DNA from 2 places in the Paenibacillus antri genome. Region 1 is predicted to be linked to the other one. Evidence: predicted binding sites of a transcription regulator. Region 1 holds the regulator's gene; the other holds the start of a gene.
What was found. Region 1 encodes LexA, which represses DNA repair genes until DNA is damaged. Its sites were predicted from a motif close to CGAACATATGTTCG; they were not measured.

Region 1 (12,333 bases):
GGGAATTGAACGGAACGACGGTCATCTTCAATCAAGAGCTCTCCGGCGGCCAAGTTCGAAATTTGGAGGAGTACTTAGACGCGAAGATCGTCGATCGGACGCAGCTTATCCTCGATATTTTCGCGCAGCGGGCGAAGACGAGAGAGGGCATTCTCCAGGTCGAGCTGGCGCAGCTCAGTTATTTGCTGCCCCGGTTGTCCGGACACGGGAAGAATTTGTCCCGGCTCGGGGGCGGCATCGGAACGAGAGGTCCCGGCGAGACGAAGCTGGAGACCGATCGCCGTCATATCCGTAACCGCATCACGGATTTGCGCAGGCAGCTCGACGAGGTGACGCGGCACCGGAAGCTGCATCGCGAGCGTCGGAAGAAGAGCGGCGTATACCAAGTGGCGTTAGTGGGGTATACGAATGCAGGGAAGTCGACGCTGCTCAATCGGATGACGAAATCGGACGTCTATGCGGAAAACAAGCTGTTCGCGACGCTCGATCCGACGTCCCGCAGCATGCCGCTGCCGTCCGTCGGCGAAGTCGTGTTGACGGATACGGTCGGCTTCATTCAGCAGCTGCCGCATGATCTCGTGGCCGCGTTTCGCGCGACGCTGGAAGAGGTGCTGGAGGCGGACTTGATCCTGCATGTCGTCGACGCTTCGTCTTCGATGCGCGAGGAGCATATCCGAGTCGTCGACGGCGTCTTGGAAGAGCTGGGCGCGCAAGGCAAAGAGACGGTCATGATTTACAACAAGATCGACTTGTGTACGCCGGGCGAACGGGAGATGATTCCGACGGGCGAGAATACGCTCGCGATCTCGGCGATGAACGACGATCACCTCGAGGCGTTGAAGGACGTTCTTGAGCGCCGCTTGATGGGGGAGGTCGTTACGATGCGATTCCCAATCGAGCGCGGGGACTTGATCGCGCTGGCCTACCGCGTCAGCGACGTTATGGAGTCGGAGACGGAGGAAGAAGCGGTCGTATTGACGGCCAAGCTGCAATCGAAGGCCTTTGCATTATCCGCGTCACGTTTGGAACCTTATATCGTAAAATAAGTCCTTTTACGGAATGTTGATGGGAGATTATCATACATGATGGAGTTACATCCAAGGCTTCAGGACGCCGTCGCAACGGCGGAACGGGTGGCGGAGCCGAGGTTACGGGACATCGATCGATTGATCGATGCGAATCAATGGAAGACGATTCAAGCGTTTCAGAAGTATAAGGTAAGCGATTTTCACTTCAGCGGTTCGACCGGCTACGGTTATAACGACCGCGGGCGGGAGACGTTGGACGAGGTGTACGCGGAGGTGTTCGGTGCGGAGGCCGGGTTGGTCCGGCCTCACTTCGCTTCGGGGACGCATACGATCGCTACCGCGTTGTTCGGCGTTCTCCGGCCCGGGGACGAGTTGCTGTTCATTACCGGATCGCCGTACGACACGCTGCATAAGGTCATCGGCGCGGAAGGAGACGGGACGGGCAGTCTCCGCGATTGGGGCGTTCGCTGCACGATCGTGCCGCTCGGGTCGGACGGTCGCGTCGATTGGGATGCGGTGGAGGAGGCATGGTCCCCTTCGGTGAAGGTCGTCGCGATGCAGCGGTCCCGCGGGTATGAGTGGCGCTCTTCGTTCACGGTGGAAGAGCTCGGCGAGATGACGCGCCGCGTCAAAGCGCTGAACCCGAACGTGATCGCTTTCCTCGACAATTGTTACGGAGAGTTCACGGAAACGCGGGAGCCGACCGAGGTCGGGGTCGATCTGATGGCAGGTTCCTTGATCAAGAACCCGGGGGGCGGACTCGCGCCGACGGGCGGATATATCGTAGGACGGAAGCGTCTTGTCGAATTGGCGGCCTATCGGTTGACGGCGCCGGGCATCGGCGCCGAAGTCGGCTCGATGCTGGGAACGACGCGGGCGATCTACCAAGGGCTGTTTCTCGCGCCGCACGCGGTCGGACAGGCGCTTAAGGGCGCCGTGTTCGCGGCGGCGCTGTTCGACGCGCTTGGCTTCGTCTCGAACCCGAAGTGGGACGATCCTCGCTCGGACATCATCCAAGCGGTACGATTCGACAAGGCGTCGCAGCTGATCGCCTTCGTGCAGAGCGTGCAGCGAGCCTCCGCGGTTGACGCTCACGTCGTGCCGGAGCCGTGGGATATGCCGGGCTACGAGCATCCGGTCATTATGGCGGCGGGTACGTTCATCCAAGGCGGAAGCCTGGAATTAAGCGCGGATGCGCCGATCCGAGAACCTTACACGGCCTATATGCAAGGCGGGTTGACCTTCTCTCATGTGAAAATAGGTGTCGTTTCCGCTGTACAACGGATGATGGAAGAAAGAATCTTGTAAATTTTTATAACATATAACCTAACATCAATTGACAAGTATCCGTCATTTCGTTTAAAATGTACAGTAGCACTTATAAACACTGGAAGGTTGATGTATAATGGGTGATGAAATTCGCCGAAATATGGCATTGTTTCCCATCGGAATCGTTATGAAGCTGACCGATTTGACGGCGAGACAAATCCGTTATTACGAACAGCATGAACTCATTATGCCGGCAAGAACTTCAGGGAACCAACGCCTATTCTCATTTAACGACGTGGAACGCCTGCTGGAGATTAAGTCCCTCATCGAGAAGGGCGTCAATATCGCGGGAATCAAGCAGGTGCTGTCCCCGGTCAACAAGGAGTCGGACGACGCGACGGTGCTTAACGAGCATACGGAGGTCAAGCGGCGCGAGCTGACCGACAAGCAGCTTCATAAGATGCTCAAGCAGCAGTTGCTCGGCGGAAACCGAAGAGGACAGGTGTCGCTCATTCAAGGCGAGCTGTCGAGGTTCTTCAATCCATAGAGGGAAGAAGACGTCGAAAGACGTTTTTCTTTTGACGATGCAAATCAGTCGCCGAACTATATTTGATGGGAGAGATCGCTTTGGGTTACACGAAAGACGATATTATGCGGATCGCGAAAGAAGAGAACGTGCGGTTCATCCGTTTGCAATTTACGGACTTGATGGGCATTATCAAGAACGTGGAAATTCCGGTCAGCCAGCTGGAGAAGGCGCTCGATAACAAGATGATGTTCGACGGTTCGTCCATCGAGGGTTACGTGCGGATCGAGGAATCCGATATGTACTTGTACCCGGACTTGGATACGTGGGTCATCTTCCCGTGGGTGACGGAAGACCGCGTCGCTCGTTTGATTTGCGATATTTACATGCCGGACGGCACGCCGTTCGCGGGCGACCCGCGAGGAATTCTGAAGCGTGCGCTTCGCGATGCGCAGGAGCTTGGTTTTACGGCGATGAACGTCGGTCCGGAACCGGAGTTCTTCTTGTTCAAGACGGACGAGAAGGGTAATCCGACGCTCGAGACGAACGACCAAGGCGGATACTTCGACCTCGCGCCTACGGACCTCGGCGAGAACTGCCGCCGCGAAATCGTGCTCGTGCTCGAAAAGATGGGCTTCGAAATCGAAGCGTCTCACCATGAGGTCGCTCCGGGTCAACACGAAATCGACTTCAAATATTCCGACGCGATTCATGCGGCCGACCAAATTCAGACGTTCAAGCTCGTCGTCAAGACGATCGCGCGCAAGTATAACTTGCACGCCTCGTTCATGCCGAAGCCGCTGTTCGGGATGAACGGCTCGGGCATGCACTGCCATCAGTCGTTGTTCCAAGGCGACACGAACGCGTTCTACGACGAGAGCGACCGCCTGGGCCTCAGCGCTACGGCTCGCCACTACATGGCCGGCGTACTGCGCCACGCTCGAGGCTTCGCGGCGATCACGAATCCGACGGTCAACTCGTATAAGCGTCTCGTTCCGGGATACGAAGCGCCGGTGTATGTGGCTTGGTCGGCGAGCAACCGCTCCCCGATGATCCGCATCCCGGCATCGCGCGGACTCAGCACGCGGGTCGAGGTGCGCAACCCGGATCCGGCGGCGAACCCGTATTTGGCGATGGCGGTCATGCTGGCGGCCGGTCTCGACGGCATTCGCAACAAGCTGTCGCTGCCTGCGCCGGTCGATCGGAACATCTACGTCATGAGCGAAGACGAACGGGAATCCGCGGGCATTCCGAGCCTGCCGGAAAACCTTAAGGAAGCGCTCGACGAGCTGCTTGGCAACGAAGTCGTGTGCGACGCGCTCGGCGATCACGCGCTCGCGCACTTCGTCGAGTTGAAGGAAATCGAGTGGGATATGTACCGGACCCAGGTGCATCAGTGGGAACGGGACCAGTACTTGGCGTTGTATTAAGTTGGATCGAGACCGACCGCGAGCGATCGCGGTCGGTTTTTTTGCGCAGCGGCTGCGTTCCGGTGCTGCCTCCCTCGTATACCGTCGCCAGACGTCGAAACGATCATCAAACAGCCCTGCACGGTGCACGCCGATGAGTGGGGGAAGTCCTATTACGCTTGATCCGAACTTGGAAGAACGAAAGAACCCGGCGCATGCTGCGCCGGGTTCTTGGTCTTAGTGAAGCTCGCGGAAGATGCCGATGACCTTGCCGAGAACGGTCACGTGATTGTAGCGAAGCGGCTCCATCGTCGGATTCTCCGGTTGAAGACGAATGTGGTCGCGCTCCTTGTAGAACGTCTTAACGGTAGCTTCGTCGTCTTCGGTCATCGCCACGACGATGTCGCCGTTGGATGCCGTCTGCTGTTGACGCACGATCACGTAATCGCCGTCGAAGATGCCGACGTCGATCATGCTTTCGCCGACGACGGAGAGCATGAACACTTCATCGTCGCGAACCATATGCGACGGAAGAGGGAAATATTCTTCGACGTTCTCGACGGCGGTAATCGGTTGGCCTGCGGTCACCTTGCCGACGAGCGGCACGCGGGATACCGCGAGGCGAACCATCTGACGTTCGTCTTCGTCGCCAAGCAGCTCGATGGCGCGAGGTTTCGTCGGGTCTCTGCGAATGAAGCCCTTCTTCTCGAGCCGGTCGAGATGGCCGTGAACGGTAGAACTGGACGCGAGGCCGACGGCTTCGCCGATCTCCCGTACGGAAGGCGGATAACCCTTCTCGCGAACTTCGCTTCTAATGAATTCGAGAATTGCTTGTTGCCGGTTCGACAGCTTCGTCAAGTTCGATCACTCCAAGGAATGGTAATTAATTACGAGAAGTATAACACAGAACCGGAGTTCGTACAAACATAAGTTCGAATCGACTTGAAAGGAAGTAGGACTTCGGAATGTCATTCGTACGGCAGGGGGGAGCGGAAGGAGATGGAAGACGCGATCGGCCGCAGCGATGGAGCGCCGCGTTCCCGATATAACGAAGCGCTTCATTAAAAGGCAACGGTTCGGACGGTGGATAAGCAAGGCGATACGAAGAATAGGAGAACAAAAGTTCTCAATTCCCGTTGACACAAACGGGTGTTCGTGTTATTTTGATATCAGAACAAATGTTTCGGAACAAACGTTTGGAGGACGATATCGATGAGAACGAACACATACAGACAGCGGAACGGCAAGCAACAAGCGAGAAAGAAGTTCTTCGTACGGATGATGATGTTTCTCGCGCTGATCGGATTCAGCGCTACGTCGGGCGTCATGCTTCACGCCAGCGCCAACCAAGAAGACAACTCTACCGCGGTGACGACGACCGCCGAATCGGCCGCCCAGGCGAGCGTTCTCGATACCGGTTCGATTCTATGCGTAGAACCGGGGGACACATTATGGAAGATCGCGAAGGCGTACGGTCCCGACGATGTCTCCGTGAAGTCGTACGTGCAGAGCATTATCGAAGCGAACGATCTGGATTCCGCCAGCCTTCAAGTGGGACAAGTGTTGCGACTCCCTTAATACGTAAAACAGATCGCCGCCTGCCGGATATTCGGCTGGCGGCGTTGTTCGTTTTCCGCCTTGACTTGCCTCTTCCTCCTATGTTTAAGTAATTGAAGAAAGGAGTAGGTCATCATGATATCCGGACGCGTGCAACGCATCAACGAGCTGGCGAGAAAGCAGAAATCCGTCGGACTGACGGCGGAGGAGAAACTGGAACAAGCCGAGTTGCGCAAACAATATATCGACAACTTGAAGGCCTCGCTCCGGCAGCAGCTGGATTCGATCGAATTCGTAGACGACGAAGAGAAGAAGGACTGAGACGTATGTCCCGAAAATGGGAACGCATGGTGGAGAAAAACTCCAAACGGATGAATCAAGACCGATTGAAAAAAGGGCAGACGCCGATCGGCGCGAAAGACGGCCCGGAGAAAATCAAGGGGAGAAGCTGGGTGTTCCCGTTAGTGCTGGCTTCCGCCGGCATTCTCTTCGCGTTCACGATGCCGCAGGCGAACGCCGGAGACACGTTATATCAGATCACGGTCGCGCTGTATTTGCTGCTTGCGCTGTTTCACTTCTTCGTACGGAGGCCGTTCCTTAAGGTCGGGAAGAACGAGCTCGGCTGGAGAACGTATGCCGGGGACCGGTCCGTCGCGGCGCAGGACATCGCTACGATTCACATCGGCGACAATCGTTCGACCGTGATGCTGAAGGACGGGAAGACGAAGCGTTCGTTCTCCAAAGCTTATCATCTGTATCCGATGAATCGGATTAACGAGGCGCTGACGCAATTCGCGGCGGCTCACCATATTCCGCTGAACGGAGCGGAGAAGGAGACCGTAGGGGCATGAAGAAGAAAGCCGTGCTTTTCGATTTGGACGATACGTTGTTGTGGGACGAGCGATCGGTGCAGGAGGCGTTCGACGCGACGTGCCGGGAAGCGGCCGAAGCGGTCGGCGTAGACCCGAAGGCGCTCGAGTTGTCCGTGCGGAAGGAAGCCCGCGCGCTGTACGAAAGCTACGAGACGTTCCCGTTCACGCAGATGATCGGCATTAACCCGTTCGAAGGGCTGTGGGGCAACTTCCGCGAAGGCGCAGCCCCGGAGTTCCGGATGATGGAACGGCTCATGCCGCAATATCGCGCCGACGCGTGGACGCGCGGATTGCTCGCGTTGGGCGTCGACGATCCGGAGCTCGGCGCCCGGTTGGGCGAACGGTTCCCGGCGATTCGCCGCAGTCTCGCGTACCTCTATGAAGAGACGTACGAAGTGTTGGACGAACTCCGAGGCAACGCCAAGCTGCTTCTGCTGACGAACGGCTCGCCGGACCTGCAGAAGGAGAAGCTCGCCGGCGTACCCGAGCTGTCCCCCTACTTCGATCATATCGTCATCTCCGGCGATTTCGGCCGAGGGAAGCCGGATCCGGGCATCTTCCGCCATGCGCTGTCGCTGCTCGAGGTCGAGCCGGAGGAAGCGATCATGATCGGCGACAAGCTGACGACGGATATTCTCGGTTCGAGCCGCGTCGGGATGGACAATATTTGGATCAACCATCATGGCGCTTCGATCGGCGAACACACGGCGCCGAAGCACACGGTCACGAGATTGCGAGAAATTCTTGCCATTATTCTATAACGTTCTTATTGGTGCCGCGGAGCGCAGATCCGCGGCCTTTCTTATGAACCGAACGTCTCCGCTCGGCATACGCTGTAAGATACACTGGGCGCAAGCGGAGGAGGTTCGCTCGACATGAACGACGTATGGAAAGACCGGAGGTTCCGGAACGGGTGGAAGTCGTTCGAAGGCATGATCCGGCGCAAGATACAGTCGGTGCGGAATTCGCCGTCGGCGAGGAACGAATACGAGTGGGACCGGCTCATGGGGGAGGCGCTGGCGTACCTGGAACGGCACCGCGCCTCGGGATATACGTGGGAGTGCTTCGAGACGTTCAAGTCGGTTATCGTCCGGGTGACGATGCCGTCGGACGGCGCAGACAAGCTGCCCCGGCTTCGCTTGGACGATCGTACGCTGACGTTGACAGGCATACCGGGGAAGCTGGACGAGACGATCGAGCTGCCGGCCGCGGTCGTGCCGAGGAAGCCGCGAGCAGAATACGCGGACGGCGTCGTGGAAATTCGGCTCCGGAAGCAGTCGGCGGTGAAGCCGACGCGCCGCGTGCGCTGCAGCGCGAAAAAATCCCCTTCCGGCCGGTAAGCGGAAGGGGATTGTTCATTTCAAATAACGATCTTATGCTTTCTGGAACGCCGGGTCCGCGAACGGATGAGCGATCCAACCTTCCGTCTCGATGAACAAGCGAACCGCGACGATCTGGCGATTGTCCATCAACGTGAAGAAGTGCGGTTTGTGCTCCGGCACCGAGATGACGTCGCCGGCTTCGAGTTCGACGTCGAAGTAGCCGACGTCGTCCGTGCCCTTGATAATGAAGATGCCTTTGCCCGCCGTAATCGCGCGCACTTCGTCTTCCGTATGCGTGTGGACGTTCTCGAATTTCTTGAGCAGCTCCTCCAGGTTCGGCGTCGCGTCGGACAAGGCGACGATGTCCCACGTGCGGTAGCCGCGGCGGGCCGCGAGATCTCGGATTTCCTCGTCGAACGTCGACAAGATTTCCGCTTTCTCCTCGTCGCTCAGCACGAATTTATCTTGAAGATGCGCCGGCAGCTTAGCGGGGTTCCAATGCTCGTACAATACTTCTTGACTGCTCAGGAACGCGCGGACGTTCTCTTCGCCCGAGATGCGTTCTTCCGTGTTTCGAATGCGAATTTCCGCCATCCGAATCCCTCTTTCCTTATTGGAGTTGTTATTTATAATGATTCTAAAGAGTGAAGCAATGAATCGTATTATAGAATATTTTAACCTCTCTGTCATCGGTTTTGTCAAATAACTTTTCCAAATCCGAGTAATTTGCTACACTATGTTAAATCGGCAAGGGGAGTGGGGTCTGGTTGTGACGAAGACATTATTAGAACAACAATTGGAAAAGAAGATCTTAATCATAGACGGCGCTATGGGAACGATGATTCAACAAGCGGACGTTACGGCGGCCGACTTCGGCGGCGACGAGTTCGACGGGTGCAACGAGCTGCTCTGCGTCACGCGACCGGACCTCATCCGCGGCATTCATGAAGCGTACTTCGCCGCAGGGGCGGATCTGGTAGAGACGAACAGCTTCGGTTCGACGAGCGTCGTCTTGGCGGAATACGACATTCCGCACCGAGCGAGAGAGCTGAACTTGGCCGCGGCGCGCCTCGCAAGAGAAGCGGCGGACAAGTTTTCTACGCCGGATTGGCCGCGTTTCGTCGCGGGCGCGATGGGACCGACGACGAAGACGCTGTCGGTGACGGGCGGCGTGACGTTCGAAGGACTCGTGGAGTCGTATTTCGAACAGGCGCTGGCGCTTCTCGAAGGCGGGGTCGACGCGCTCCTGCTCGAGACGAGCCAAGATACGCTCAACGTGAAGGCGGGCAGCATCGGCATCCGCAAGGCGTTCGATCAAGCGGGCAAGACGGTGCCGATCATGATCTCCGGCACGATCGAGCCGATGGGCACGACGCTGGCGGGGCAGAACATCGAATCGTTCCTCGTTTCGCTCGAGCATCTGAAGCCGGTCTCGATCGGTCTGAACTGCGCGACGGGACCGGAATTTATGAAGGATCATATCCGGACGCTGTCGGCGCTGACGGATGCGGCGGTGTCTTGTTATCCGAACGCGGGTCTTCCGGACGAGAACGGCAACTATCACGAGTCGCCGGAATCGCTCGCGAAGAAGCTGGCCGGCTTCGCGGAGCAGGGCTGGCTGAACATCGCCGGCGGCTGCTGCGGTACGACGCCGGACCATATCCGCGCGCTGGCGGACGAGCTGTCGAGCTACCGCCCGCGGCCGCGCGACGGCGAGCATCCGCCGGCCGTGTCCGGCATCGAGACGGTGTATCTCGAAGCGGACAATAAGCCGCTGATGGTCGGCGAACGGACGAACGTGATCGGTTCGCGGAAGTTCAAACGTTTGATTTTCGAAGGGAAATTCGAAGAGGCGTCGGAAATCGCGAGAGCGCAGGTGAAGAGCGGAGCGCATATCGTCGACGTGAACCTCGAGGACACGGAGCTCGACGAGAAGAAGTCGATGGCCGAGTTTCTGCAGCTCGTGACGAAGAAGGTCAAGGTACCGCTCATGCTCGACTCGACGAACCACGAAGTGCTCGAGGTCGGCTTGAAGTATTCCCAGGGCAAGGCGATCATTAACTCCATTAATATGGAAGACGGCTTGGAGCGGTTCGATCGCGTCGTGCCGCTCATTCATAAATACGGCGCCGCCGTCGTCGTCGGTCTCATCGACGAGAAGGGCATGGCGGTATGGCCGGAAGACAAGCTGCGCGTCGCGAAGCGCTCGTTCGATATTTTGACGAGCCGGTACGGGGTCAATCCGCGGGATATCATTTTCGATCCGAACGTGTTCCCCGTCGGCTCGGGCGATCCGCAATACGTCGGTTCGGCGGCGGCCACGATCGAAGGCATTCGTCTGATCAGCGAGCAGTTCCCGGAAAGTTCAACGATTCTCGGCATCAGCAACGTCTCCTTCGGCCTGCCGCCGGCGGGGCGCGAGGTGCTGAACTCCGTGTTCCTGTACCACAACACGAAGGCGGGGCTCGGGTATGCGATCGTCAATACGGAGAAGCTTGAGCGATACGCCTCGATTCCGGAAGAGGAGCGCAGGCTCGCGGAGGATCTGATTTTCCATACGAGCGACGAGACGCTCGCCGCGTTCGTCGCGTACTTCCGGGAGAAGAAGGTCGAGAAGAAGGAGAAGACGAGCAGCTTGACGCTCGAGGAGCGGCTGTCTTCGTATATCGTGGAAGGCACGAAGGAAGGGCTCGTCCCGGATCTCGACGAGGCGCTGACGAAATACGCGCCGCTCGACATTATCAACGGGCCGCTGATGGCGGGGATGGACGAAGTCGGCCGGCTATTCAACAACAACGAGCTGATCGTCGCGGAAGTGCTGCAGAGCGCCGAAGCGATGAAGGCCGCCGTCTCCCATCTCGAGCCGTACATGGAGAAGTCCGAGTCGAGCGTGAAGGGCAAGATCATGCTCGCGACGGTGAAGGGCGACGTGCACGATATCGGAAAAAATCTCGTCGAGATCATCTTGACGAACAACGGATACAAGATCATTAACCTCGGCATCAAGGTGCCGCCGGATCAGTTGATCGAAGCGTACCGGAAGGAAAAGCCGGACGCGATCGGGTTGTCCGGCTTGCTCGTCAAGTCGGCGCAGCAGATGGTTACGACCGCGCAGGACTTGAAATCGGCGGGCGTCGAGGTGCCGATTCTCGTCGGCGGCGCCGCGCTGTCGCGGAAGTTCACGAAGACGCGGATCGCGCCCGAGTACGACGGCCTGGTGCTCTACGCGAAGGACGCGATGGACGGTCTCGACCTCGCGAATCGGATCATGAACGCCGAGGAGCGGGAGCGACTCGTGCAGGAGTTGCGGGAGGCGAAGGAGTCGGACGTGAAGGAGTCGGGACGGAAGGAGAAGTCGGCCGTCGCCGACGAAGGTCCGAAGGTGTCGAACGTCTCCCGCGACGTCCCGGTCCAGGTGCCGAAGGATACCGACCGGCACGTGCTTCGCGACTATCCGGTTTCGCATCTGCTGCCGTACGTCAACATGCAGATGCTGCTCGGCCACCATCTCGGGCTGAAGGGCAAAGTCGCGACGCTGCTCGAGGCGCGCGATCCGAAAGCGACGCAGTTGAAGAGCGTCGTGGACGAGCTGTTCGAAGACGGAATCAAGAACGGCACGCTGAAGGCGAACGCGGTGTACCGGTTCTTCCCGGCGCAATCGCGAGGGAACGACGTCATCGTCTACGATCCGGACGACACGTCCCGCGTGCTGCAGACGTTCACGTTCCCGCGCCAAGACGTCGAGCCGTATCTATGCCTTGCGGACTACCTGAAGCCGACGGAGAGCGGCGAGATGGACTATGTCGGCTTCCTCGTCGTGACGGCGGGCGCCGGCATCCGCGCCAGAGCCGAGGCGTATAAGGAGCGCGGCGAATACTTGCTCTCGCACGCCGTGCAGGCGGTCGCGCTCGAGACGGCCGAGGCGTTCGCGGAACGCGTGCACCAGATGATGCGCGACGTATGGGGAATTCCGGATCCGGCGAACCTAACGATACAAGGGCTGTTCGGCGCGAAGTACCGCGGGCAGCGGTTCTCCTTCGGGTATCCGGCCTGTCCGAACCTGGAGGATCAAGCGCCGTTGTTCGAGCTGCTGCAGCCGAGCGATATCGGCGTCGAGCTGACGGACAGCTTCATGATGGAGCCGGAGGCGTCCGTGTCGGCGATCGTCTTCGCGCATCCGGAAGCCCGATACTTTAACGTAGATAAGGCGGAGTAACGTGGAATTGTATTTTCTTGGCACGGGGGCGGGCATGCCGACGCGGGGGCGCAACGTCACGTCGGTCGCCCTGAATCTGATGCCGGAACGCGGCACGGTATGGCTGTTCGACGCGGGGGAGGGCACGCAGCACC
Region 2 (12,333 bases), on a different contig from region 1:
TTATGCTCCTCGACTTCTTCCTTCGTCCGGTACAACAGGTCGTTGTCCGACGTGGAGTGCGGCGAGATGCGGTACATCATCGCCTCGATCAGCGTCGGGCCTTCGCCCGCGAGGCCCCGCTCGCGCGCCTGCTTCACGGCCGTATACACCTCGAACGGATCGTTGCCGTCGACCCGGACGCCCGGGAAGCCGTAGCCGATCGCGCGGTCGACGATGCGTCCGGCGACCTGCTGCCGCTCCGGCACCGAGATGGCGTACCGGTTGTTCTCGCACATCAGAATGACGGGCAGCTTATGCACGCCCGCGAAGTTGCAGCCCTCGTGGAAGTCGCCCTGATTGCTCGAGCCTTCCCCGAACGTCACGAACGATACGCTCTCCTCGCCGCGGAGTCTCGCGGCGTACGCCGCGCCGACCGCGTGCGGCACCTGCGTCGTCACCGGGCTGGAGCCGGAGAAGATGCCCAGGCGCTTATGCCCGAAGTGGCCGGCCATCTGCCGGCCGCCGCTGTTCGGATCCTCCGCCTTGAAGAACAGCGCCAGCATCAGCTCGCGCAGCGTCATGCCGACGGACAGCACGAAGCCGTAGTCCCGGTAGTACGGGAAAAACAAGTCCGTGCCGGGCCGCAGCGCGAACGCGGCGGCCACCTGCGCGCACTCTTGCCCGATGCCGGACACGTGGAACGCCACCTTGCCGGCGCGCTGCAGCACCGTCGCCCGCTCGTCGTATTTACGCGCCTTGACCATCAAGGCGTACATCTGTATCGCATCGTCGTCGCTTAAGCCCGCCTGCGCGTGCCTCGACTGCCCTTTCTTCAACTCGTGCTCGTTGATCATCGGGAGCCCTCCTTAAGACCGAGTATTATGACCTGGTCATAATCCCCTTCACATTCATCTTACAACCCTACCGACCGACCGTCAACCGCGAGCGCCGCTTCGCCGAGCGCCTCGGACAGCGTCGGATGCGGATGGATCGCCGCGCCGATCTCCCAAGGCGTCGCTTCGAGCAGCCGCGCGAGCGACGCCTCGCCGATCAATTCTGTCACCTTCGAGCCGATCATATGCACGCCGAGCACGTCGTTCGTCTCGGCGTCGGCGACGACCTTGACGAAGCCTTCCGGCTCGCCGTATACGAGCGCCTTGCCGATCGCGCGGAACGGCATCTTCGCCGCCTTCACCCGACGGCCGGCTTCCTTCGCCTGCCGCTCGGTGAGGCCGATCGACGCGACCTCCGGATGCGAGAAGACGCATCTCGGCACGTACGACGGATCGTAGGGCTTGTCCGCCGCGCCGCACATATGCTCGACGGCGACGATGCCCTGATAGCTCGCCGCATGCGCCATCTGCAGCCCGCCGACGACGTCGCCGATCGCGTAGATGTGCGGCTCGCTCGTCTGCATGAAGCCGTTCACCCGAATCGCCCCGCGCTCGAGCGCCACGTCCGCGCTCTCGAGGCCGATGCCCTCCACGTTCGGCGCGCGGCCGACCGCGACGAGCAGCGTCTCCGCCTCCACGGCGACGCGTTCGCCTGAGCGCTCCGCCTCGACGCGAACCTCGGAGGCGCCGCCGATCTCCCGCTTCTTCAGCGTCTCCGGCAGCACCTTCGCGCCGGTCAGCACCCGAACGCCCCGCTTCGCGAGCGAGGCCGCCATCTCGCGCGACACATCCTCTTCCTCCGTCGGCAGCAGCCGATCCGCCGCCTCCAGCACCGTGACGGCGACGCCGAAGTCGCTCATCATCGACGCCCACTCGACGCCGATGATGCCGCCGCCGACGATCGCGAGCGAGGCCGGCAGCCGTTCCAGCTCCAGCGCCTCGTCGCTCGTCAGGACGAAGCGTCCGTCCGGCTCGAGTCCCGGTATGACGCGAGGCCGGGAGCCCGTCGCCAGAATGAGGCGGTCGTTGACGAGCGTCACCGCCTCCCCGTCCGGCGTCTCCACCGCGATCGTTCCCGTCTGCGGCGAGAAGATGGACGGCCCCATCAGGCGCCCCTTCCCGTACACGACGTCGATCTTATGCTTCTTCATCAGATGCTGCACGCCGCGGTGCAGCTCTTCGACGACGGAGGCCTTGCGCGACTGGACGCGGCCGAAATCGATCGTCGGCGCGGCCGGAACCTCGATGCCGTATTCCGCCCCGCGCCGCACCGTCGCGAGCACCTCCGCGCTGCGCAGCAACGCCTTGCTCGGAATGCAGCCCTTATGCAGGCATGTCCCTCCGAGCCCGGCCTTCTCTACTACCGCTACCGACTTCCCGAGCTGCGCCGCCCGGATCGCCGCCACGTAACCGCCCGGCCCTCCGCCGAGCACTACAATATCGTATGTACGAGTCAATGGACGTTCCTCCGAAACTATACTGTACTAGATTTCCTTACTCTGATTCTATGTAATAACAAGCCGTTCATGAATTTGTCAGACTCTTTCTTATTGTACCCTTTTTGTAGGAAGGGCGGATAGGGTAAAATGAATGAATCACTCGACTTGGCACTTTGAAAGGAACGCTGTCGGCATGCCCACGAAATTTTCCCGATTCATCGCCGTCCTGCTGCTCGTCATTCCGGGCTGGATGGCCACATACGGTTTCTTGCTCATGAAAAACTCGGTGTTCGAATCGTTCGGCCCCGGCACGCTGCCTTGGCTGAAGTTCGCGGCCGGGCTGCTGCTGTTCGCGGCGGGCGTCGCCTTCATCGGCGGGTGGATTTTTTACCGCGACCGCAAGCGCAATTACGTCGCTCCCCGTTTCCGCGAAAAGAAAAAACAGCGCCGCTAGGTGCTGTTTTTTTGTTATTCGTATTTTTACTGAACGACGATCTTCGCCGTCATCTCCGCGTGGCCTTGACCGCACAGAACGATACAGTTAATTTCGTACACTTCGCCCGCTTCGCCGAACGTCACTTCCTGCGACAGCGACGCGCCCTGCAGCTCGATGCCCAGACCGCTGACCGAGATCCCGTGCAGTCCTTGCTTGTTGTTGAGCGCCAGCGTCATCGTGGACCCCGCCTCGACGACGTATTCGTCCTTGTCGAAGTCCCAGTTGCTCGCTACGATCTCTAACGTATTTTCGGCTGCCGCCAATTCTTCCTCGCTCGGCGGCTGCGGAAGCTCGCTAAACAAGATGCCGACGCCGAGCGCGGCCGCTCCGAAAAACAGAACCGCCATAATCCATTTGTACATGTGTCGTCTTCCCCCTCAAACAATATACATCCTATTATTATAAAGACTCGCCCGCTTTTTGGGAGAACCGAACTCCCTCCAAACATGACGAATTTTCGAACGTTTTTCCGCGGGCCGAGACCAAAAGTAACTATATCATACTCGTCCCCGACGTGCAAAAGGGCGGAGGCCCTTGCATAACCGAGCCGCTTTGGCATAAAATAAGAACATACATTCGAGAACATACATTCGCGGTCGTGGGGGAACAGCCAATGGCGAAGCAAGAGCGCGTGCCGATGATCCCGCCGGTCACCGCCGTCGACGAGCTCGGGACGATCAAGGAAGCGTTGATCCTGGGCCTCCTTATGACGGTGTTCGACCGAGACATCAAGGTAATTCAAGACAGCAAATTGAAGACCAAAGGACCGTACGTCGACCTGCTGCAGCGGGCGATGGACGACGTCACGGCGGACCTCGCGAGACTGCGCCGCCGGCTGAAGGAGAAGGGAATCAAGATGACCGAAGAGCGGCGCGACGAAGACGGGGTCGGATGCGTGTATTGGTGCCGCGGATATAAAGCGAGCTTCGAGATGTTATGGCATTTCGCCAAAGCCGAGACCGAAGTTCGCATGCGCAAGTATTTGGGGGAAGACATTCGTAAATACGTGCGGGACGATCTGCCCGATCATCTGCGGCCCGAATGGCTGCTCGCCCCGGTGGCGAGACGGGCTCCCCGCTCACTTGGAACGGGAGCGCCCTCTCGCGAACAGCTGCGCGAAGGCGAGCACGCCCGTCCAGACGAGCGCGGCCGACAACGCGAGGAAAAACCAATCCCCGTTGCCGAGAGCGAAATAGAGCAGCCCGTGCGCCCCGAATAAAACCAAGAACGTCAACACCAAATTCAGCTTGGTAATCCACTGCAGCAGTCCGTTCATGCGGTTGCCCCTCCTCGGGTCTTGTTCAGTACTTGTCGTACCGTTAGTGTTTCCGAAAGGGGATCGCTCGATACCCGCGCGGAAGCGCCCAAGAGGGGAAATTTTCCTGTCTCCGCCATGTTTAAAGCGCCGCATGCCGGACATAATATACTCAGACGGCGACGAGAAAGGTCGTGGTTACGTTGGAGGACGTAAGAAATTCAGCGGAAACGAACAGCCAGGAGGGTTCTCACTCGATATAGAGGGCGAGGGATGTGCTAAAGACGCTTGACGGCTTTAGACGCCATCGGTAGAGATACCGGTACAGCTTTCTCATTGAAGATGTGAAATCAACCAACGGCGCCGTCGGAAGACCCGGGAAACCGGGTCTTTTTATTTTCGACGCTACGTCAGCCAAAACAAAAAAGGAGAGCGAATCCCGCAAGGGGATCCTTCTCCTTCTTCCGTTATGTATGTTCGAAGTCTTTAGCTAACCTTGTGTTCGATGCGCAGCTTATCGGCGACCATCGCGATGAATTCGCTGTTCGTCGGCTTCGCCTTCGAGATGTTGATCGTGTACCCGAACAGATGCGAGATGCTGTCGATGTTGCCTCGCGTCCAAGCGACTTCGATCGCGTGGCGGATGGCCCGCTCGACGCGCGACGGCGTCGTGCGATACTTCTCGGCGATCGCCGGATACAGCGTCTTCGTGACGGCGCTCAGCAGCTCGATGTTGTTGTACACCATCGTGATCGCGTCGCGCAGATACTGATACCCCTTGATATGCGCCGGCACGCCCACCTCGTGAATAATGTTCGTAATGCTCGCGTCCAAGTTCGGCTTGCCTTGCGGCTTCGACGAGAGCAGCGACGGGCGCTTGCGCATTTGCGAAGAGATCGACGACAACGTGCCGCCCGAGCTGCCGCTGCTCACTTGCGGAACCGGACCGGCCGCCAGCTGGCGAATCCGATTGACGAGCACGTCCATGTCGAACGGCTTCAGAATGTAGTACGAAGCGCCGAGCTGCACGGCTTTCTGCGTGATGTTCTCCTGGCCGAACGCGGTCAGCATGACGATCTTCGGCGCCGGATCCAAATTGAGCTCTCTAAGCCGTTCGAGCACCCCGAGACCGTCTAGATGCGGCATAATAATATCCAAAATGAGGACATCGGGCACGATCCCCTTCTCCTCGATCATCTCCATGACTTCTTCCCCGTTGTACGCGACCCCGGCAACAGACAAATCTTCTTGCTCGCTGATGTACTCCGACAACAAATTCGCGAATTCCCGATTGTCGTCCGCCAATAAAACCTCGATCTTATGCAATCCAAATCCTCCTTAGACGTCTTGGCCACAGTTGGAAGCGATCCGCCATATTTTTTGGTCTTTATTGGATTCGACATGAGAGGCTGAATTACTTTTGTCGAAAAAGATTTAATTTTCGACAAAAAAACCCAAGGCCGCTTAGCTCGCCTTAGGATTCGTTTGGTTATTCATTAAGATGTCCGCGTCGCGCAGCATCCACTCGATGAAGCAGCCGTAGCCGCTCGTCGGGTCGTTCACGAACACGTGCGTTACCGCCCCGATCAGCTTGCCGTTCTGGATGATCGGGCTGCCGCTCATCCCCTGCACGATGCCGCCGGTCTTGGCGACGAGCCGCGGATCCGTAATCTTGATGATCATGCCCTTGGTCGCCGGGAACGTCTGTTTCGCCACATGGACGATTTCCACGTCGAACTTCTCGACCTTCTGCCCGTTGACGACGGTGTAGATATGGGCCGGGCCTTCCTTCACCTCGTCGGCGAACGCCACCGGAATCGGCTCCTTCATGCTTGCGTACTCCGGGGCCTCGTACATCTTGCCGAAGATGCCGAAGTCGGTGTTCTTCCGGATGTCGCCGAGCACCTTATCCTCGTCGATCAGCACGGCCCGCTTCTCGCCCGGCTCGCCGTTCTCGCTCTTGTCGATGGACGTCACGTTGGAATGCACGATTTGCCCGCCGCCGACGACGATCGGCGTCTGCGTATCCATGTCGGTGATGACGTGTCCGAGCGCGCCGTACGCTTTCTGATCCGGGGCATAGAACGTCAAAGTGCCGACGCCCGCCGCGGAATCGCGAATGTAGATGCCAAGCCGGTACGCCTTATCGGACGGATCGTACACCGGCGAAATCGACGACTTCAGCTTTTCGCCCGCGCGAAGGACGAGCAGCTCGATCGGTTGATTGGCCTTGCCCGATTGTTGTACGATGTCCGCCACTTTGTTGACGTCGTTCAGCTTCTTCCCGTTCATCTCGAGGATGACGTCGCCGACATTAAGCTTCGCCTCTTCGCCGGGAGACACTTTGCCGCGATCCTCCGTCTGGACCAAGTGGTGGCCGACGACGAGGATGCCCTTCGACTTAATCTTGACGCCGATCGTCTGTCCGCCTGGAATAACCTTCAGATCCGGTACGACGTCGACCTTGACGGTCTTGAACGGGATTTTCCCGAACAGCTTGAGCTGCATCTCCGTCTGTCCCGCTTTGTACGTTTGGAGGGAGATCGGCTCCTCCAGGTTCAGATCGAACGTCGGCTCGGACGAGCCGTTCACCTGAACGATATCGGGGTCCTTCACCGATCCGACCGCATGAACGGGCATACTAAGCGAAAGCTCCTTCCCTTCGCCGGAGAACACGTGCAGCGTCTCAGGGAACGATGCGTAACGCTGGAACGGCGGGGACCATGAAATAAGACATACGAGAAAGACGAGCATAAGTCCGAAAAGTTTTTTCTTGGTGCCGGAAGTCAAACGCCTCACGCTCCTTTTCGTTCTCACGCCTTAGGCACTTTGGCGCGGTCGCCAATAACGTACCTATAAGGTATCCCCGCCCCGCTCGTTTTAAACTCGGAAATGATTCCTGACGGCCTACATCCGCCCGGACTTTCTGCTATCCGCCAACGCGAGCATTTCTTGCGCGTGGCGCATCGTCGTATCGGTCACTTCGACGCCGCCCAGCATGCGCGCCAGCTCCGCCGTCCGTTCGGCGACGCCGAGCGCGTTCACCTCGGTGTACGTCCGCTCGCCCTTCACCTTCTTCTCGATCGCGTAATGCGCGTCGGCCATGCAGGCGACCTGCGGCAGATGCGTGATCGCGAACACTTGCACCTGCCCGGCGAGGCGGGCCATCTTCTCCGCGATCGCCTGCGCGGCGCGGCCGCTGACCCCCGTATCGACCTCGTCGAAAATGAGCGACGGCACCCGGTCGACCGCGGCGAAGATCGACTTCATCGCGAGCATGATGCGCGACAACTCCCCGCCCGAAGCGATCTTGGCGAGTCCGCGGAGCGGCTCGCCCGGATTCGGCGCGATCAGAAATTCGGCCGTGTCCCAGCCGTCCGGCCGGAACGCGCCCTCGTTCGAACGAAGCTCGACCTCGAACCTCGTTTTCTCCATATGTAAGTCCTTCAGATGCTCCATCAGTTTTCCGGACAGCGTCTCGGCGGCTGCGCGGCGCGCTCTGGTCAGCGCCTCGGCCCGCGTCCGCAGCGCCGTCGTAAGCTGGTCGAGGCGAGCGGACAGCTCCGCGATGCGCTCCTCCTGATTGTCGACGTCGTCGAGCTCCTTCTTGATCTTGGCCGCGTACGCCAAGATGTCTTCGGCGGAGTCGCCGTACTTGCGCTTCAGCGAATGCAGCGTCTGCAGACGCTGTTCGATTCGCTCGAGCTTGTCCGGATTAAACTCGATTTTCTCGCGGTAATCGCGAATTTGGAACGCGGCGTCTTCCAGTTGGTAGAACGCCGACTGCATCTGCTCCACGAGCGGCTGCAGCGAGGCCGGATCGTATTTGGAAATATCCGACATCCGCTGCACCGCCCGGGTCACCGAATCGAGCCCGCGTTTGCCGCCGTATAACGCTTCGAAAGCGTCATTGGCCGCGGCAAACAAGCGCTCGCTATTCGCTAGTCTTTGCCTTTCTTCCTGTAACGATTCATCCTCGCCGGGTTTTACCTTCGCCGCATCGATCTCTTCCCATTGGAACCGGTACAAGTCGGCCATCTGCAGCGCTTCCTTCCCTGATCGGCTCACTTGTTCCAGTTGGCGCTTCGTCACGGCGTATTCGTCGTATACGCTGCGATAGGCGGCTTTGGCCGGCGCGATGCCGCCGCCGCCGAACGCGTCCAGCCATTCCAAATGCCGATCGGCCCGGAGCAGCGACTGGTGCTCGTGCTGCCCGTGAATGTTAACGAGCGTCTCGCCGATCGATCGCAGCGCCACGATCGTCACCAGCTGCCCGTTCACCCGAGCGGTGCTCTTCCCCGCCGCGGTCACCTCGCGGCGAACGATGATCGGCTCATCTTCCGGAGCTTCGATCCCGTTGTCCCGCAGGATGTCCCTCGCCGGATGGTTCGCCGGAACGTCAAAAAGAGCTTCGATGGCAGCGACGGCGCATCCATGACGCACAAGGTCGGCCGAAGCTCTTCCTCCGATAGCTAAGCTTAAGGCGTCGATCAAAATCGATTTCCCCGCGCCGGTCTCCCCGGTGAAGACATGAAACCCGGTTCGGAACGATACGCGCACCTCTTCGATGACGGCCAAATGTTTGACGGAAAGCTCAAGGAGCAAATGCGATTCCCCCTTACGAAAGCATGCTTAAGATTTCGTCCACGACGCGTTGGCTCGCTTCGCCGCTGCGACAGATGATCAGCACCGTGTTGTCGCCGCAGATCGTGCCCATCACGTCCGGCCAATCGAGATTGTCGATCAGCTCTCCGATCGTGTTGGCGGTCCCCGGTAAGCTTTTCATGACGACGAGATTGTCGGCGTGATCGATCGAGCCGAAATAATCGATGAGCGCCCGCTTCAACTTCTGCGCAGGGTTGTACTTCTGGTCGGAAGGCAGGGAATACTTGTATCTCCCGTCCGCGAGCGGCACTTTCACGAGCTGCAGCTCCTTGATATCGCGCGACACGGTCGCCTGCGTGACCGTATAACCCGCCGCCCGCAGCGCGTCGACTAGATCGTCTTGCGTCTCGATTTCGCGTCCCGTAATGATTTCCCTGATTTTAATATGCCGCTGCCCCTTCATAACGCTTTCACAACTCCAACTCGAATCGTATTTGATGAACCTGACGCGCCGCGACGTCCACGTACAAGACCCCGGCCGTCTCCTCGTACAACAACGCGTACGACAGCAGCCGCTCCCGAATCGCGCTCCCGACCGTCAAATCGAGCGGTTTGCGCGCTTTGGCGACTTTGACGACGTAGATGCCGTCGCCCTTCTTCGCGAAATAGTCGACGAACATCTGGCTGCCGAGCTCCTTGTCGTCGACGCGCACGGTTATGCTCACCTTCCACTTCCCGTGCGTCACCTCGTATCCATGGTCGGCCAGCAGCTCGGTCACCTCGTCGTTCGGCTTCCGGCTGCCTTCCGCGACCGGCGTCTTCACGTCGGGCGTTCGGTACAGCCAACGCCGGAATAAGACGAAGCCCCATACCGCGAATACGAGCAAGACGAAGATTAGCACTACCACGTCATCGTTCACGACGGCGCACCTCCACCGTAACGTATTCGAGACGCGGCGGCGGTTTCCTGCTTTTTCCTACCTTGCTTCGTTCGTCTCCTTACGCGCGATGCAGCGCCTCGTGCGCCTCGCGCACGACGTCCGCCGCGAGCTTGTCCGCGTCCGACGGCGGTTCGAGCGGTCCTTCGGCGAGCCGCCACAAGGCGAGAAATTCGATGTTGCCCTCGCCCCCCGTAATCGGAGAATACGTCAAGCCTTCCAGGACGTATCCGGCTTCCGCTCCGAAGCGAATCATGCGGAACAGTACGTCGCGGTGAACGGAGGGATCGCGGACGATGCCGTTCTTCCCGACGAGCTCGCGTCCCGCTTCGAACTGCGGCTTAATGAGCGCCGCGAGCAGAGCGCCGGGCATAAGCAGCGGCCGCAGCGGCGGCAGGATGAGGCGCAGCGAGATGAACGATACGTCCGTCGCCGCGAACGTCGCCGGCGGGCCGACGAGGTCGGCGGGCGTCACGTATCGGAAATTCACCCGTTCCATGACGCGCACCCGCTCGTCCTTCCGCAGCGACCAGTCGAGCTGGTTGTAGCCGACGTCGATCGCGTAGACGAACGACGCCCCGTGCCGCAGCGCGCAATCGGTGAAGCCTCCGGTCGAGGCGCCGATGTCGATCATGACCGCCCCCGTCAGGTCCAAGCCGAAGTGGCGAATCGCCTTCTCGAGCTTAAGGCCCCCGCGGCTGACGTACGGATGGAGGTCGCCTTTCACCGTAAACGCGCTGGCGGCCGGCACTTTCATGCCCGCTTTCTCGATGCGTTCCCCGTCCAAAAACACAAGGCCGGCCATAACGGCGGCCTTGGCTTTCTCGCGGCTGTCGAACAAGCCGCGCTCGACGAGCAGCACGTCGATGCGTTCCTTGGCGTTCGGGCTCGTCTTCTCGCGCGGACCGTCTTTCGGGCGATCGGGAACGGGTCCCGGGTTATTCGATTCTGTCATAGGTTCATATCCCCAGCTTCTCTCGTCCGTTACTTGTTCGTGCCGGTCATGAGCGGCTTCGCCGCGTAGGTCGCCTGAACGCCGGCGCGCATCGTCCGCACCGTCTCCGCGAGCCGGTCGGACGTGAGACCGACCTCGGCGCGCTGCTCCTGAATCGAGCCGTGCTCGATGAACGCGTCCGGCACTCCCATGACGCGAATCGGCACGTCGTATACGCCGTGCCCGGACATCCATTCGAGCACCGCCCCGCCGAAGCCGCCGGCGGCGGCGCCCTCCTCGATCGTGACGATCGGCAGGCGTTCGTCCGCCAGGGCGGACAGCATCGCCGCATCGAGCGGCTTCAAGAAGCGGGCGTTCACGACCCGCAGCGATACGCCTTCGGCGGCGAGCTTCTCTGCGGTCTCCAGCGCAAGCTGCACCATCGGACCGACGGCCAGAACGACGGCGTCGCCGCCGTCCCGCACCGTCTCCCAGCGGCCGATCGGCAGCGCGCGCAGCTCGTCGTTCCACGGCGCGCCCGTGCCTTGAATGCGCGGGTAGCGGACCGCGATCGGGCCGCCGTCGTACTGAACGGCCGTATACAGCATGTGTCGGAGCTCGTTCTCGTCCATCGGCATCATGATCGTCATATTCGGCACATGGCGCAAATACGCGATATCGTATACCCCGTGATGCGTCTCCCCGTCCGGACCGACGAAGCCCGCCCGGTCGATCGCGAACACGACGTTCAGATTTTGCCGCGCGATATCGTGCACGACCTGGTCGTACGCGCGCTGCAGGAACGTCGAATATACCGCGAACACCGGTTTCATGCCTTCCATCGCCATCGCCGCGCACATCGTGGCGGCATGCTGCTCAGCGATGCCGACGTCGATCATTCGGTTCGGGAATTTCTCCGCGAACTTGATCAGTCCCGAGCCGCTCGGCATCGCCGGCGTGACGGCGACGATGCGTTCGTCCCGCTCCGCGAGCTCGATCAGCGTTTTGCCGAACACTTCGGTATACATCGGCGGACCGGCCGACTTCACGACTTGGCCCGACTCGATCTTGTATGCGCCGAGGCCATGCCACGTATGCGAGTCGGCCTCGGCCGGCGCGTAGCCCTTGCCCTTCGTCGTTACGACGTGCACGAGCACCGGGCCCTCGACCTTCTCCGCTTGGCGGAACGTCTCGAGCAGCGAGGACAGGTTATGTCCGTCGATCGGCCCGAAATACGTATAGCCGAGCTCCTCGAACAACACGCCGGAGACGACCAAATATTTCAAGCTGTCTTTGACCTTCTCCGCCCAAGCGGCGAGCGTGCCGCCGATCGCGGGAACCTTCTTGAGCAGCGATTCGACTTCTTCCTTCGTCTTTATGTACGTCTTGTCGGAGCGTACCTTGCATAAGTAGTTGTGCAGCGCGCCGACGTTCGGCGCGATCGACATCTCGTTGTCGTTCAGCACGACGGTCAAGTTCTTCTTCTCGTGCCCGATATGATTGAGCGCCTCGAACGCCATGCCGCCGGTCAGCGCCCCGTCTCCGATCAGCGCGACGACCTTATTTTTCTTCCCTTGCAAATCCCGCGCGGCCGCCATGCCCATCGCAGCCGAAAGAGAGGTGGAGCTGTGCCCCGCCTCCCATACGTCGTGCTCCGATTCGGAGCGTTTGACGAAGCCGCATAAGCCTTTGTATTTTCGCAGCGTCGGGAAGCGGTCTTTGCGCCCCGTGAGCAGCTTATGAACATACGCTTGATGCCCGACGTCGAAGATCAGCTTGTCGTTCGGGCTGTCG

Region 2: the regulator LexA is predicted to act here: its motif matches at 3,373-3,386, upstream of FE782_RS06485 (YhjD family protein).

Annotation. Positions count from the first base shown of each region.
Region 1 covers NZ_VCIW01000016.1:6,739-19,071, forward strand. The annotation lists gene hflX (GTPase HflX) at 1-1,046, shown strand, start outside; gene FE782_RS20955 (methionine gamma-lyase family protein) at 1,083-2,336, shown strand; gene FE782_RS20960 (MerR family transcriptional regulator) at 2,434-2,844, shown strand; gene glnA (type I glutamate--ammonia ligase) at 2,925-4,253, shown strand; gene lexA (transcriptional repressor LexA) at 4,470-5,090, opposite strand; gene FE782_RS20975 (LysM peptidoglycan-binding domain-containing protein) at 5,445-5,810, shown strand; gene FE782_RS20980 (DUF896 domain-containing protein) at 5,925-6,110, shown strand; gene FE782_RS20985 (hypothetical protein) at 6,116-6,640, shown strand; gene FE782_RS20990 (HAD family hydrolase) at 6,637-7,422, shown strand; gene FE782_RS20995 (Hsp20/alpha crystallin family protein) at 7,537-8,001, shown strand; gene FE782_RS21000 (1,2-dihydroxy-3-keto-5-methylthiopentene dioxygenase) at 8,035-8,577, opposite strand; gene metH (methionine synthase) at 8,813-12,199, shown strand; gene rnz (ribonuclease Z) at 12,201-12,333, shown strand, end outside.
Region 2 covers NZ_VCIW01000003.1:165,124-177,456, reverse strand. The annotation lists gene FE782_RS06505 (thiamine pyrophosphate-dependent dehydrogenase E1 component subunit alpha) at 1-833, opposite strand, end outside; gene lpdA (dihydrolipoyl dehydrogenase) at 893-2,329, opposite strand; gene FE782_RS06495 (DUF2627 domain-containing protein) at 2,505-2,765, shown strand; gene FE782_RS06490 (cupredoxin domain-containing protein) at 2,792-3,169, opposite strand; gene FE782_RS06485 (YhjD family protein) at 3,421-4,026, shown strand; gene spo0A (sporulation transcription factor Spo0A) at 4,549-5,388, opposite strand; gene spoIVB (SpoIVB peptidase) at 5,527-6,852, opposite strand; gene recN (DNA repair protein RecN) at 6,970-8,667, opposite strand; gene ahrC (transcriptional regulator AhrC/ArgR) at 8,681-9,130, opposite strand; gene FE782_RS06460 (hypothetical protein) at 9,138-9,587, opposite strand; gene FE782_RS06455 (TlyA family RNA methyltransferase) at 9,667-10,560, opposite strand; gene dxs (1-deoxy-D-xylulose-5-phosphate synthase) at 10,590-12,333, opposite strand, start outside.